DNA from 3 places in the Lysinibacillus sp. FSL M8-0216 genome. Region 2 is predicted to be linked to each of the others. Evidence: a T-box and tRNA genes for the amino acid it is inferred to sense, from the RefSeq annotation. Region 2 holds a T-box; the other regions hold tRNA genes.

Region 1 (3,244 bases), 690 kb from region 2:
TGATTATTGGTCCTATCTATCAAGCAAGTGAAGCAAATAAGTGGATTACTGGGAGCGTCAAAAGCGCAGACTGGGATCAAGTTCAAATCGTTGTGCCCTTAATACTAGTACTCCTACTTGTCACGTTCTTTACTACACGTCAGTTAAATGTACAAGAATTAGGTGATGATACAGCGGCAGGATTAGGACAATCCGTTCAAAAAACTCGTCTATATTTAATTCTGTTATGTTGCTGCTTAGTAGCAAGTGCCATTTCCTTTGCGGGGGCAATTGGATTTGTAGGGTTGATGGCCCCTCATATCGCACGTCGTATCGTTGGTTCATCATTCGGAGTACTTGTGCCAACATCCGCAGCCATTGGAGCATTGCTCGTAATGGTTGCGGATATTATCGGTCGTACTGCGTTTAGCCCTTTAGAAGTGCCAGCTGGTGTCTTTACTGCTGCCATCGGTGCTCCTTATTTTATCTATTTATTATTTAGAAATCCTAATAAATAAAGGAGTTCATACATCATGACTGAATCCTTATTAACTAAATCCCTAACATTAAGTTATGGTGATTCCAATATTATCGAAGATCTCAATTTATCTATCCCTTTGAATGAAATTACTGTCTTAATTGGAGCGAACGGCTGTGGCAAATCTACACTTTTACGCTCTATTGCTCGATTATTAAAGCCCAAAAAGGGATCTGTGTTATTAGATGGCGAAGATATTTTTAAACTATCTACAAAGCAAGTAGCTAAAAACCTTTCTATACTTCCTCAATCACCAGTAGCACCAGAAGGCTTAACGGTTCTACAGCTCGTTAAACAAGGACGATTTCCTTATCAAAGTTGGCGCCAGCAATGGACGGAGAAGGACGAGGAAATTGTGATGAATGCCTTAAAAGCAACAGGTACGGAGCAATTACGAGATAGACCAGTGGATGAGCTATCAGGTGGGCAACGTCAACGTGCATGGATTGCTATGACACTTGCTCAAGATACAGATATTATTCTTTTAGATGAGCCTACAACCTATTTAGATCTAACTCATCAAATAGAAGTGTTAGATTTATTATTTGAATTAAATCAACAGCAAAAGCGAACAATTATTATGGTCTTACATGATATAAACCTCGCTTGTCGTTATGCCGATCATATCATTACTGTACGTGATCGAGGAGTTTATCGCCAAGGTAAGCCTGAAGAGATCATGACGACAGAATTAGTTAGCCATGTATTTGATCTTGAATGTCAAATGACATCAGATCCAATCTTTGGAACACCTTTATGTATTCCTTATGGTAAAGGACGAAATATTACGTAAGTCTTCAAAAAACAACAAGCCTTCGCCGATTGATTATCTGGCGAAGGCTTTCTTGTTACCTGTTCTTTTCCGTTCATAAAAAAAGTGCAGTAGATGTAAATTCATCTACTGCACTTAGTATGACCCGTACGGGATTCGAACCCGTGTTACCGCCGTGAAAGGGCGGTGTCTTAACCACTTGACCAACGGGCCAATGGCGGAGAAGGAGGGATTTGAACCCTCGCGCCGGTTACCCGACCTACACCCTTAGCAGGGGCGCCTCTTCAGCCTCTTGAGTACTTCCCCACACAAAAAAATGGCTCCGAAGGCAGGACTCGAACCTGCGACAACCTGATTAACAGTCAGGTGCTACTACCAACTGAGCTACTTCGGAATAAATAATGGGCCTAAATGGACTCGAACCATCGACCTCACGCTTATCAGGCGTGCGCTCTAACCAGCTGAGCTATAGGCCCTTGGAGCGGGTGATGAGAATCGAACTCACGACATCAGCTTGGAAGGCTGAGGTTTTACCATTAAACTACACCCGCATAAATGGTGGGTCAGGACGGAATCGAACCGCCGACACTTAGAGCTTCAATCTAATGCTCTACCAACTGAGCTACTGACCCATTTCGTCCATGCTAAGCTTGCTCACTTTTTGCTTCTCATGTCTATAAAAAAATGGCGGTCCCGACCGGGATCGAACCGGCGATCTCCTGCGTGACAGGCAGGCATGTTAACCGCTACACCACGGGACCATTTGGTTGCGGGGGCCGGATTTGAACCAACGACCTTCGGGTTATGAGCCCGACGAGCTACCACTGCTCCACCCCGCGATAATCTTATTGTCTTTTCGAGTTTTTAAAGCACCATTTATGAATAAAACTGGAGGAGGTAGAGGGATTCGAACCCCCGCGCGGTGTTACCCGCCTGTCGGTTTTCAAGACCGATCCCTTCAGCCAGACTTGGGTATACCTCCGTAATAATATATAAATGATGGACCTTGCAGGACTCGAACCTGCGACCGGACGGTTATGAGCCGTCTGCTCTAACCAACTGAGCTAAAGGTCCTTAAGATGGCGGCAGAGGGGATCGAACCCCCGACCTTACGGGTATGAACCGTACGCTCTAGCCAGCTGAGCTACGCCGCCAGGATCTTTATACTGGTTAATTACTATGGTGGAGCCTAGCGGGATCGAACCGCTGACCTCCTGCGTGCAAGGCAGGCGCTCTCCCAGCTGAGCTAAGGCCCCATAATATTTTTTGGAAATGGTCGGGAAGACAGGATTCGAACCTGCGACCCCTTGGTCCCAAACCAAGTGCTCTACCAAGCTGAGCTACTTCCCGTTGTTCTTATGGCGCGCCCGACAGGAGTCGAACCCATAACCTTCTGATCCGTAGTCAGACGCTCTATCCAATTGAGCTACGGGCGCATATAAAATGGTGCCGAGGACCGGAATCGAACCGGTACGGTAGTCACCTACCGCAGGATTTTAAGTCCTGTGCGTCTGCCAGTTCCGCCACCCCGGCACATTTGGAGCGGAAGACGAGGTTCGAACTCGCGACCCCCACCTTGGCAAGGTGGTGTTCTACCACTGAACTACTTCCGCATGTGCATAAGTTTTTTTATCTGGCATATTGAAAAATGGTGCGGGTGAAGGGAGTCGAACCCCCACGCCTTGCGGCGCTAGATCCTAAGTCTAGTGCGTCTGCCAATTCCGCCACACCCGCTTAATATGGTTGGTACTTATAAATGGTGAGCCATGAAGGACTCGAACCTTCGACCCTCTGATTAAAAGTCAGATGCTCTACCAACTGAGCTAATGGCTCGTCTGAAATGGTGCCGGCTATAGGAATCGAACCCACGACCTACTGATTACAAGTCAGTTGCTCTACCTGCTGAGCTAAACCGGCAAATGATGGAGGATGACGGGCTCGAACCGCCGACCCTC
Region 2 (3,244 bases):
AGATGTTGAGGAATTAGCAAAAGCTTGCCGTTATCGTGATTGTACCCATCAAAAAGAGCCGTATTGTGCAGTACAGCAAGCTATTGCAGATGGTGAACTTGATCAAAATCGTTTACAAAGCTATTTTAAGCTACAAAGAGAATTGGCTTATATGGAACGCAAAACAAATGTGCAGGCAAAGCTCGAGGAGCAACGTAAATGGAAGCAAATTTCTAAAGGCGTTAAAAAGGGAAAAAAATAAAGAGGAGCACACAAACACATATGACCATACAAAGCATAAATCATCTACTATTTTCAGTGTCTGATCTAGAGCAATCTATTGCATTTTATGAAAATGTTTTCGATGCCAAGTTACTTGTAAAGGGAAATAGCACAGCCTATTTTGATGTAAATGGGCTGTGGCTTGCCCTCAATGTTGAAAAAGATATACCGCGCAATGACATTCAATATTCCTATACACATATCGCTTTCACGATCTCTGAGGATGAGTTCGATAAAATGTATGATAAATTGGTACAATTGAAGGTTCATATTTTAGATGGCCGACAAAGAGATGAAAGAGATAAAAAATCAATTTATTTTACCGATCCTGATGGACATAAGTTTGAATTCCATACGGGGACTTTGCAAGATCGTTTGGATTATTATAAGAAGGAAAAGTTACATATGGAGTTTTTTAATCATTAATCAAGGAGTGATTTTGTGACGAAAGCTTTTATTTTTGATATGGATGGCACTTTATTTCAAACAAATCTTATTTTAGAACCTGCGCTGGATGCCACATTTGATGTGTTGCGTACAAAGGGCTTATGGCAGGGAGAAACACCTATTGAAAAATACCGTGAAATTATGGGCGTTCCTTTACCGGTTGTATGGGAGACTTTATGTCCAATGCATTCAGTAGACATACGTGAGGAGAGCAATGTGCTATTTCATGTAGAGTTGACCGACCAAATCCGTAGTCGTAAAGGTGCGCTTTATCCACATGCTGAGCAAACCCTTGCTACATTGTCGAAAAGCTATCCGTTATACATAGCGAGTAATGGACAGGTTGACTATTTACAGGCAATTGTTGAAACCTATCAATTAGAGCAATTTATAAAGGGGACTTACAGCATTCAATCCATTGCAAGCGGACATAAATCAGATTTAGTTAAAAAAGTAATGCAAGACAATGGGATTCAGGACGGGGCGGTAGTTGGAGATCGTTCATCCGATATTCAAGCTGCCCACGATAATGAGCTACTCTCAATAGGTGTTCGTTTTGACTTTGCTCAGGATCATGAATTGCAACAGGCACATATTGTAATAGATGATTTAACGGAGTTATTAAACATAGAAATAGGCTAATCATGATAAACACATTAACATATGAGTGAGCGTTTTGAAAAAATGGAAGCGACCTTAACGACAATTATTGCATTTCATCGCAATAAAGCGTAGAATAGTGCCAATCCTATAGATAATGCATTGAAAAGGAAAAGTAAATAGGAACAGCATTTTGTAGAGAGCCTCTGTTGGTGGAAATGAGGTAAATGAATCCTTTTGAAAATGACCTTTGAGCTTCGTACCGAAAGCTTTTTAGCAAGTAGATTACGACGAGATGGGCACTCGTTACAACGGCGGCAGTATCTCATATTTAAAAAAAGACGTACTGAATGAGGCAAATAGTGTGAGCTATTTGTAAATATAGGTGGTAACACGGGTAGACTCGTCCTAATCAGATTTGATTAGGGCGATTTTTTTTACCATTTTTTTATGTGAGGGGAGCAATTTAGAATGACTATTGTTATTGGAGGCGCTTGGCCGTATGCAAATGGCTCTTTGCATTTAGGACATGTAGCCGCACTATTACCAGGTGATATTTTGGCTAGATATTACCGTCAAAAAGGTGAGCAAGTATTATACGTATCGGGTAGTGACTGTAATGGTACACCAATTTCTATACGTGCAGCACAGGAAAACACAACAACCGAGGCGATTGCTAATCATTATCATGAAGAATTTACAAAATGTTTTAATGAGCTAGGATTTACTTATGATTTATACACAAGAACAGACGCAGAGCACCATCATGAATCCGTTAAAGGCTTATTTTTACAGCTACTTGCCAACAATTTTTTATATAAAAAGAAAATTGAACAGGCTTACTGTGAGGCAGATCAGCAATTTTTGCCGGATCGATTTGTAGAGGGCATATGCCCAAATTGTGGTGCAAAGGCGAGAGGAGACCAATGTGATAACTGCTCGGAAATTTTAGACCCATTGGATTTAATCGATAAGAGCTGTAAAATATGTGGGAATGAGCCAGTCATTCGAGAGACAGAACATTTTTATTTTACCTTTAGTCAATTTCAAGGGAGATTAGAGACCTTTTTATCCGAGGCAAAGGCAGAAAAACGTTGGAGGGACAATGCTTTAAGATTGACAGAGCGCTACTTAGCAGAGGGCGTTCCTGACCGAGCAGTAACGAGAGATTTGCCAAATGGAATAGATGTTCCAGTTCCTGGCTTTGAGGGTAAAAAAATATATGTGTGGATTGAAGCAGTTGCAGGTTATTTAACGGCTAGCCTAGAATGGGCAAAGCAACATCATATGGCGATTGAAGATTTATGGAATGAAGAAACCATTTCATACTATGTCCATGGAAAGGATAATATCCCATTCCACACAGTTATTTGGCCAGCTATTTTAATGGGACTAGGTGCGAAAGCTTTGCCGACACATATCGTATCTAATGAATATTTAACATTAGAAAAACGCAAATTATCGACGAGTCAAAACTGGGCTGTATGGGTTCCGTATATTTTAAGTCGTTATGATGCTGACTCTATTCGCTATTTTTTAACGACTAATGCACCAGAAAATCGAGATACTGATTTTTCATGGCGAGAATTTATTTACAGCCATAATGGTGAATTACTTGGTGCCTATGGTAATTTTGTGAACCGAACATTGAAATTTATAGAGAAATCCTTTGCTAATCAAGTACCTCAGGCTGAAGTGGATAGTACTATTCGCAAACAAACTATTCAGCTATTTAATGAAGTGGGTATTCTTATTGAGGGTGGCCATTTCAAGCAAGCATTAGAGTCCATTTTTGAGTATATTCGTGGCGCTAATCGTTACTTCGATGAACAGCAGCCATGGTTACAAGTAAAAGAACATGTGGAGGCGGGCAATTGCACACTTGCAACCTGCGTCTATATCATTGCCAATCTCGGACAATTACTACATCCATTCC
Region 3 (3,244 bases), 680 kb from region 2:
GGCTGATGATGCTGGTTCAACTAAGTACATTATCGATACAATTAGTCAAGCACCTAGTGGATCTGCATGGGCAATAGGGACAGAAATGAATCTGGTCAATCGTATTATAAAGCAGCATCCAGATAAACAGATCATCTCTTTAAATGAAAACTTTTGTCCTTGCCTAACAATGAATCGCATTGATCTCCCCCATTTACTATGGTGCTTAGAAAGCATTGAACAAGGTCAACCACATAACCGTATTCAAGTTGATAGCCATACTAGCACTGAAGCTCTTAGTTCTCTGGAAAGAATGTTAGCAAGAAGATAAATTACGATTTTAAAGCAGAGATGTTGTAAAAAACAATATTTCTGCTTTTTATTTGCTCATAAAATTAAGTATCTGGTTACCTCCTGAAATTGACACTCATTTATTTTTTATGATAATGTCGATTTGGAGGTGATAAGAAATGTCTTTTCAATCGAAAAATATTTTCATTAATTTACCAGTAAAAAATGTAAACAAATCCACGTCATTTTTTAAGGAGTTAGGTTTTGAGTTCAATCAACAATTCAGTGATGAAACAACTTCCTCAATGATTATTAGCGAAAATATTTTTGCTTTACTAATGGTCGAAGATCGCTTCAAAGGATTTAGTAACAAGGAGATACCGGATACTACTGTTTCTGCCCAAGCAATTTTATGTCTATCTGCAGAAAATCGCGAGCAAGTAGATCAGCTAGTAAATAAGGCACTTGCCTCCGGGGGTAAACCTTATAGTGATCCACAGGATCATGGATTTATGTATGGCTGGGGTTTTCAAGATTTAGATGGGCATATTTGGGAAGTAGTTTATATGGATGAGCATGCAATGAATCAAGAGTAAATCGTTTATCTTATATTAGTTTTCTATAAAAAAACAGTAGACGCACATGCATCTACTGTTTTTTGTATGACCCGTACGGGATTCGAACCCGTGTTACCGCCGTGAAAGGGCGGTGTCTTAACCACTTGACCAACGGGCCAATGGCGGAGAAGGAGGGATTTGAACCCTCGCGCCGGTTACCCGACCTACACCCTTAGCAGGGGCGCCTCTTCAGCCTCTTGAGTACTTCCCCACACAAAAAAATGGCTCCGAAGGCAGGACTCGAACCTGCGACAACCTGATTAACAGTCAGGTGCTACTACCAACTGAGCTACTTCGGAATAAATAATGGGCCTAAATGGACTCGAACCATCGACCTCACGCTTATCAGGCGTGCGCTCTAACCAGCTGAGCTATAGGCCCTTGGAGCGGGTGATGAGAATCGAACTCACGACATCAGCTTGGAAGGCTGAGGTTTTACCATTAAACTACACCCGCATAAATGGTGGGTCAGGACGGAATCGAACCGCCGACACTTAGAGCTTCAATCTAATGCTCTACCAACTGAGCTACTGACCCATTTCGTCCATGCTAAGCTTGCTCACTTTTTGCTTCTCATGTCTATAAAAAAATGGCGGTCCCGACCGGGATCGAACCGGCGATCTCCTGCGTGACAGGCAGGCATGTTAACCGCTACACCACGGGACCATTTGGTTGCGGGGGCCGGATTTGAACCAACGACCTTCGGGTTATGAGCCCGACGAGCTACCACTGCTCCACCCCGCGATAATCTTATTGTCTTTTCGAGTTTTTAAAGCACCATTTATGAATAAAACTGGAGGAGGTAGAGGGATTCGAACCCCCGCGCGGTGTTACCCGCCTGTCGGTTTTCAAGACCGATCCCTTCAGCCAGACTTGGGTATACCTCCGTAATAATATATAAATGATGGACCTTGCAGGACTCGAACCTGCGACCGGACGGTTATGAGCCGTCTGCTCTAACCAACTGAGCTAAAGGTCCTTAAGATGGCGGCAGAGGGGATCGAACCCCCGACCTTACGGGTATGAACCGTACGCTCTAGCCAGCTGAGCTACGCCGCCAGGATCTTTATACTGGTTAATTACTATGGTGGAGCCTAGCGGGATCGAACCGCTGACCTCCTGCGTGCAAGGCAGGCGCTCTCCCAGCTGAGCTAAGGCCCCATAATATTTTTTGGAAATGGTCGGGAAGACAGGATTCGAACCTGCGACCCCTTGGTCCCAAACCAAGTGCTCTACCAAGCTGAGCTACTTCCCGTTGTTCTTATGGCGCGCCCGACAGGAGTCGAACCCATAACCTTCTGATCCGTAGTCAGACGCTCTATCCAATTGAGCTACGGGCGCATATAAAATGGTGCCGAGGACCGGAATCGAACCGGTACGGTAGTCACCTACCGCAGGATTTTAAGTCCTGTGCGTCTGCCAGTTCCGCCACCCCGGCACATTTGGAGCGGAAGACGAGGTTCGAACTCGCGACCCCCACCTTGGCAAGGTGGTGTTCTACCACTGAACTACTTCCGCATGTGCATAAGTTTTTTTATCTGGCATATTGAAAAATGGTGCGGGTGAAGGGAGTCGAACCCCCACGCCTTGCGGCGCTAGATCCTAAGTCTAGTGCGTCTGCCAATTCCGCCACACCCGCTTAATATGGTTGGTACTTATAAATGGTGAGCCATGAAGGACTCGAACCTTCGACCCTCTGATTAAAAGTCAGATGCTCTACCAACTGAGCTAATGGCTCGTCTGAAATGGTGCCGGCTATAGGAATCGAACCCACGACCTACTGATTACAAGTCAGTTGCTCTACCTGCTGAGCTAAACCGGCAAATGATGGAGGATGACGGGCTCGAACCGCCGACCCTCTGCTTGTAAGGCAGATGCTCTCCCAGCTGAGCTAATCCTCCTGGGTATTATGCCTAGCGACGTCCTACTCTCACAGGGGGAAGCCCCCAACTACCATCGGCGCTAAAGAGCTTAACTTCCGTGTTCGGTATGGGAACGGGTGTGACCTCTTTGCCATCATCACTAGACTATAGTCGGCTTTCAATATACATCGTATTTCTTCGTCAGCTTCTGTCGTTCAGTCAGTCACGTACTTGAGTACGCTCCTTCCTTCTCTCTATTGCTTCCTCGAACTACTCGTATCTTGAAACCCTTCATAAAAGAAATTATTCTTTCAAAACTGGATAAACGGTTCATTGAATGTTTCAAACATTTTGGTTAAGTCCTCGATCGATTAGTATTCGTCAGCTCCATGTGTCACCACACTTCCACCTCGAACCTATCTACCTCATCGTCTTTGAGGGATCTTACTTACTTGCGTAATGGGAAATCTCATCTTGAGGGGGGCTTCATGCTTA

The links. The T-box of region 2 lies ahead of metG (methionine--tRNA ligase). A T-box ahead of a tRNA ligase gene usually reads a tRNA of that ligase, here a tRNA-Met.
Region 1: it encodes a tRNA-Met, which carries the amino acid that the T-box ahead of metG (methionine--tRNA ligase) is inferred to sense. The anticodon was not compared.
Region 3: it encodes a tRNA-Met, which carries the amino acid that the T-box ahead of metG (methionine--tRNA ligase) is inferred to sense. The anticodon was not compared.

What each region holds. Positions count from the first base shown of each region.
Region 1 covers NZ_CP152007.1:3,801,179-3,804,422, forward strand. The annotation lists gene MKX57_RS18735 (iron ABC transporter permease) at 1-497, shown strand, start outside; gene MKX57_RS18740 (ABC transporter ATP-binding protein) at 513-1,310, shown strand; tRNA gene MKX57_RS18745 (tRNA-Glu) at 1,431-1,502, opposite strand; tRNA gene MKX57_RS18750 (tRNA-Ser) at 1,505-1,595, opposite strand; tRNA gene MKX57_RS18755 (tRNA-Asn) at 1,607-1,683, opposite strand; tRNA gene MKX57_RS18760 (tRNA-Ile) at 1,692-1,765, opposite strand; tRNA gene MKX57_RS18765 (tRNA-Gly) at 1,767-1,840, opposite strand; tRNA gene MKX57_RS18770 (tRNA-Phe) at 1,846-1,921, opposite strand; tRNA gene MKX57_RS18775 (tRNA-Asp) at 1,975-2,050, opposite strand; tRNA gene MKX57_RS18780 (tRNA-Met) at 2,054-2,128, opposite strand; tRNA gene MKX57_RS18785 (tRNA-Ser) at 2,179-2,271, opposite strand; tRNA gene MKX57_RS18790 (tRNA-Ile) at 2,290-2,363, opposite strand; tRNA gene MKX57_RS18795 (tRNA-Met) at 2,370-2,443, opposite strand; tRNA gene MKX57_RS18800 (tRNA-Ala) at 2,470-2,545, opposite strand; tRNA gene MKX57_RS18805 (tRNA-Pro) at 2,563-2,639, opposite strand; tRNA gene MKX57_RS18810 (tRNA-Arg) at 2,649-2,725, opposite strand; tRNA gene MKX57_RS18815 (tRNA-Leu) at 2,734-2,822, opposite strand; tRNA gene MKX57_RS18820 (tRNA-Gly) at 2,828-2,902, opposite strand; tRNA gene MKX57_RS18825 (tRNA-Leu) at 2,939-3,023, opposite strand; tRNA gene MKX57_RS18830 (tRNA-Lys) at 3,047-3,122, opposite strand; tRNA gene MKX57_RS18835 (tRNA-Thr) at 3,131-3,206, opposite strand; tRNA gene MKX57_RS18840 (tRNA-Val) at 3,213-3,244, opposite strand, start outside.
Region 2 covers NZ_CP152007.1:4,488,944-4,492,187, reverse strand. The annotation lists gene rsgA (ribosome small subunit-dependent GTPase A) at 1-241, shown strand, start outside; gene fosM (FosM family fosfomycin resistance protein) at 262-687, shown strand; gene MKX57_RS22285 (HAD hydrolase-like protein) at 703-1,350, shown strand; T-box leader at 1,462-1,722, shown strand; gene metG (methionine--tRNA ligase) at 1,780-3,244, shown strand, end outside.
Region 3 covers NZ_CP152007.1:3,809,193-3,812,436, forward strand. The annotation lists gene nadA (quinolinate synthase NadA) at 1-310, shown strand, start outside; gene MKX57_RS18870 (VOC family protein) at 450-866, shown strand; tRNA gene MKX57_RS18875 (tRNA-Glu) at 934-1,005, opposite strand; tRNA gene MKX57_RS18880 (tRNA-Ser) at 1,008-1,098, opposite strand; tRNA gene MKX57_RS18885 (tRNA-Asn) at 1,110-1,186, opposite strand; tRNA gene MKX57_RS18890 (tRNA-Ile) at 1,195-1,268, opposite strand; tRNA gene MKX57_RS18895 (tRNA-Gly) at 1,270-1,343, opposite strand; tRNA gene MKX57_RS18900 (tRNA-Phe) at 1,349-1,424, opposite strand; tRNA gene MKX57_RS18905 (tRNA-Asp) at 1,478-1,553, opposite strand; tRNA gene MKX57_RS18910 (tRNA-Met) at 1,557-1,631, opposite strand; tRNA gene MKX57_RS18915 (tRNA-Ser) at 1,682-1,774, opposite strand; tRNA gene MKX57_RS18920 (tRNA-Ile) at 1,793-1,866, opposite strand; tRNA gene MKX57_RS18925 (tRNA-Met) at 1,873-1,946, opposite strand; tRNA gene MKX57_RS18930 (tRNA-Ala) at 1,973-2,048, opposite strand; tRNA gene MKX57_RS18935 (tRNA-Pro) at 2,066-2,142, opposite strand; tRNA gene MKX57_RS18940 (tRNA-Arg) at 2,152-2,228, opposite strand; tRNA gene MKX57_RS18945 (tRNA-Leu) at 2,237-2,325, opposite strand; tRNA gene MKX57_RS18950 (tRNA-Gly) at 2,331-2,405, opposite strand; tRNA gene MKX57_RS18955 (tRNA-Leu) at 2,442-2,526, opposite strand; tRNA gene MKX57_RS18960 (tRNA-Lys) at 2,550-2,625, opposite strand; tRNA gene MKX57_RS18965 (tRNA-Thr) at 2,634-2,709, opposite strand; tRNA gene MKX57_RS18970 (tRNA-Val) at 2,716-2,788, opposite strand; rRNA gene rrf (5S ribosomal RNA) at 2,799-2,914, opposite strand; rRNA gene MKX57_RS18980 (23S ribosomal RNA) at 3,101-3,244, opposite strand, start outside.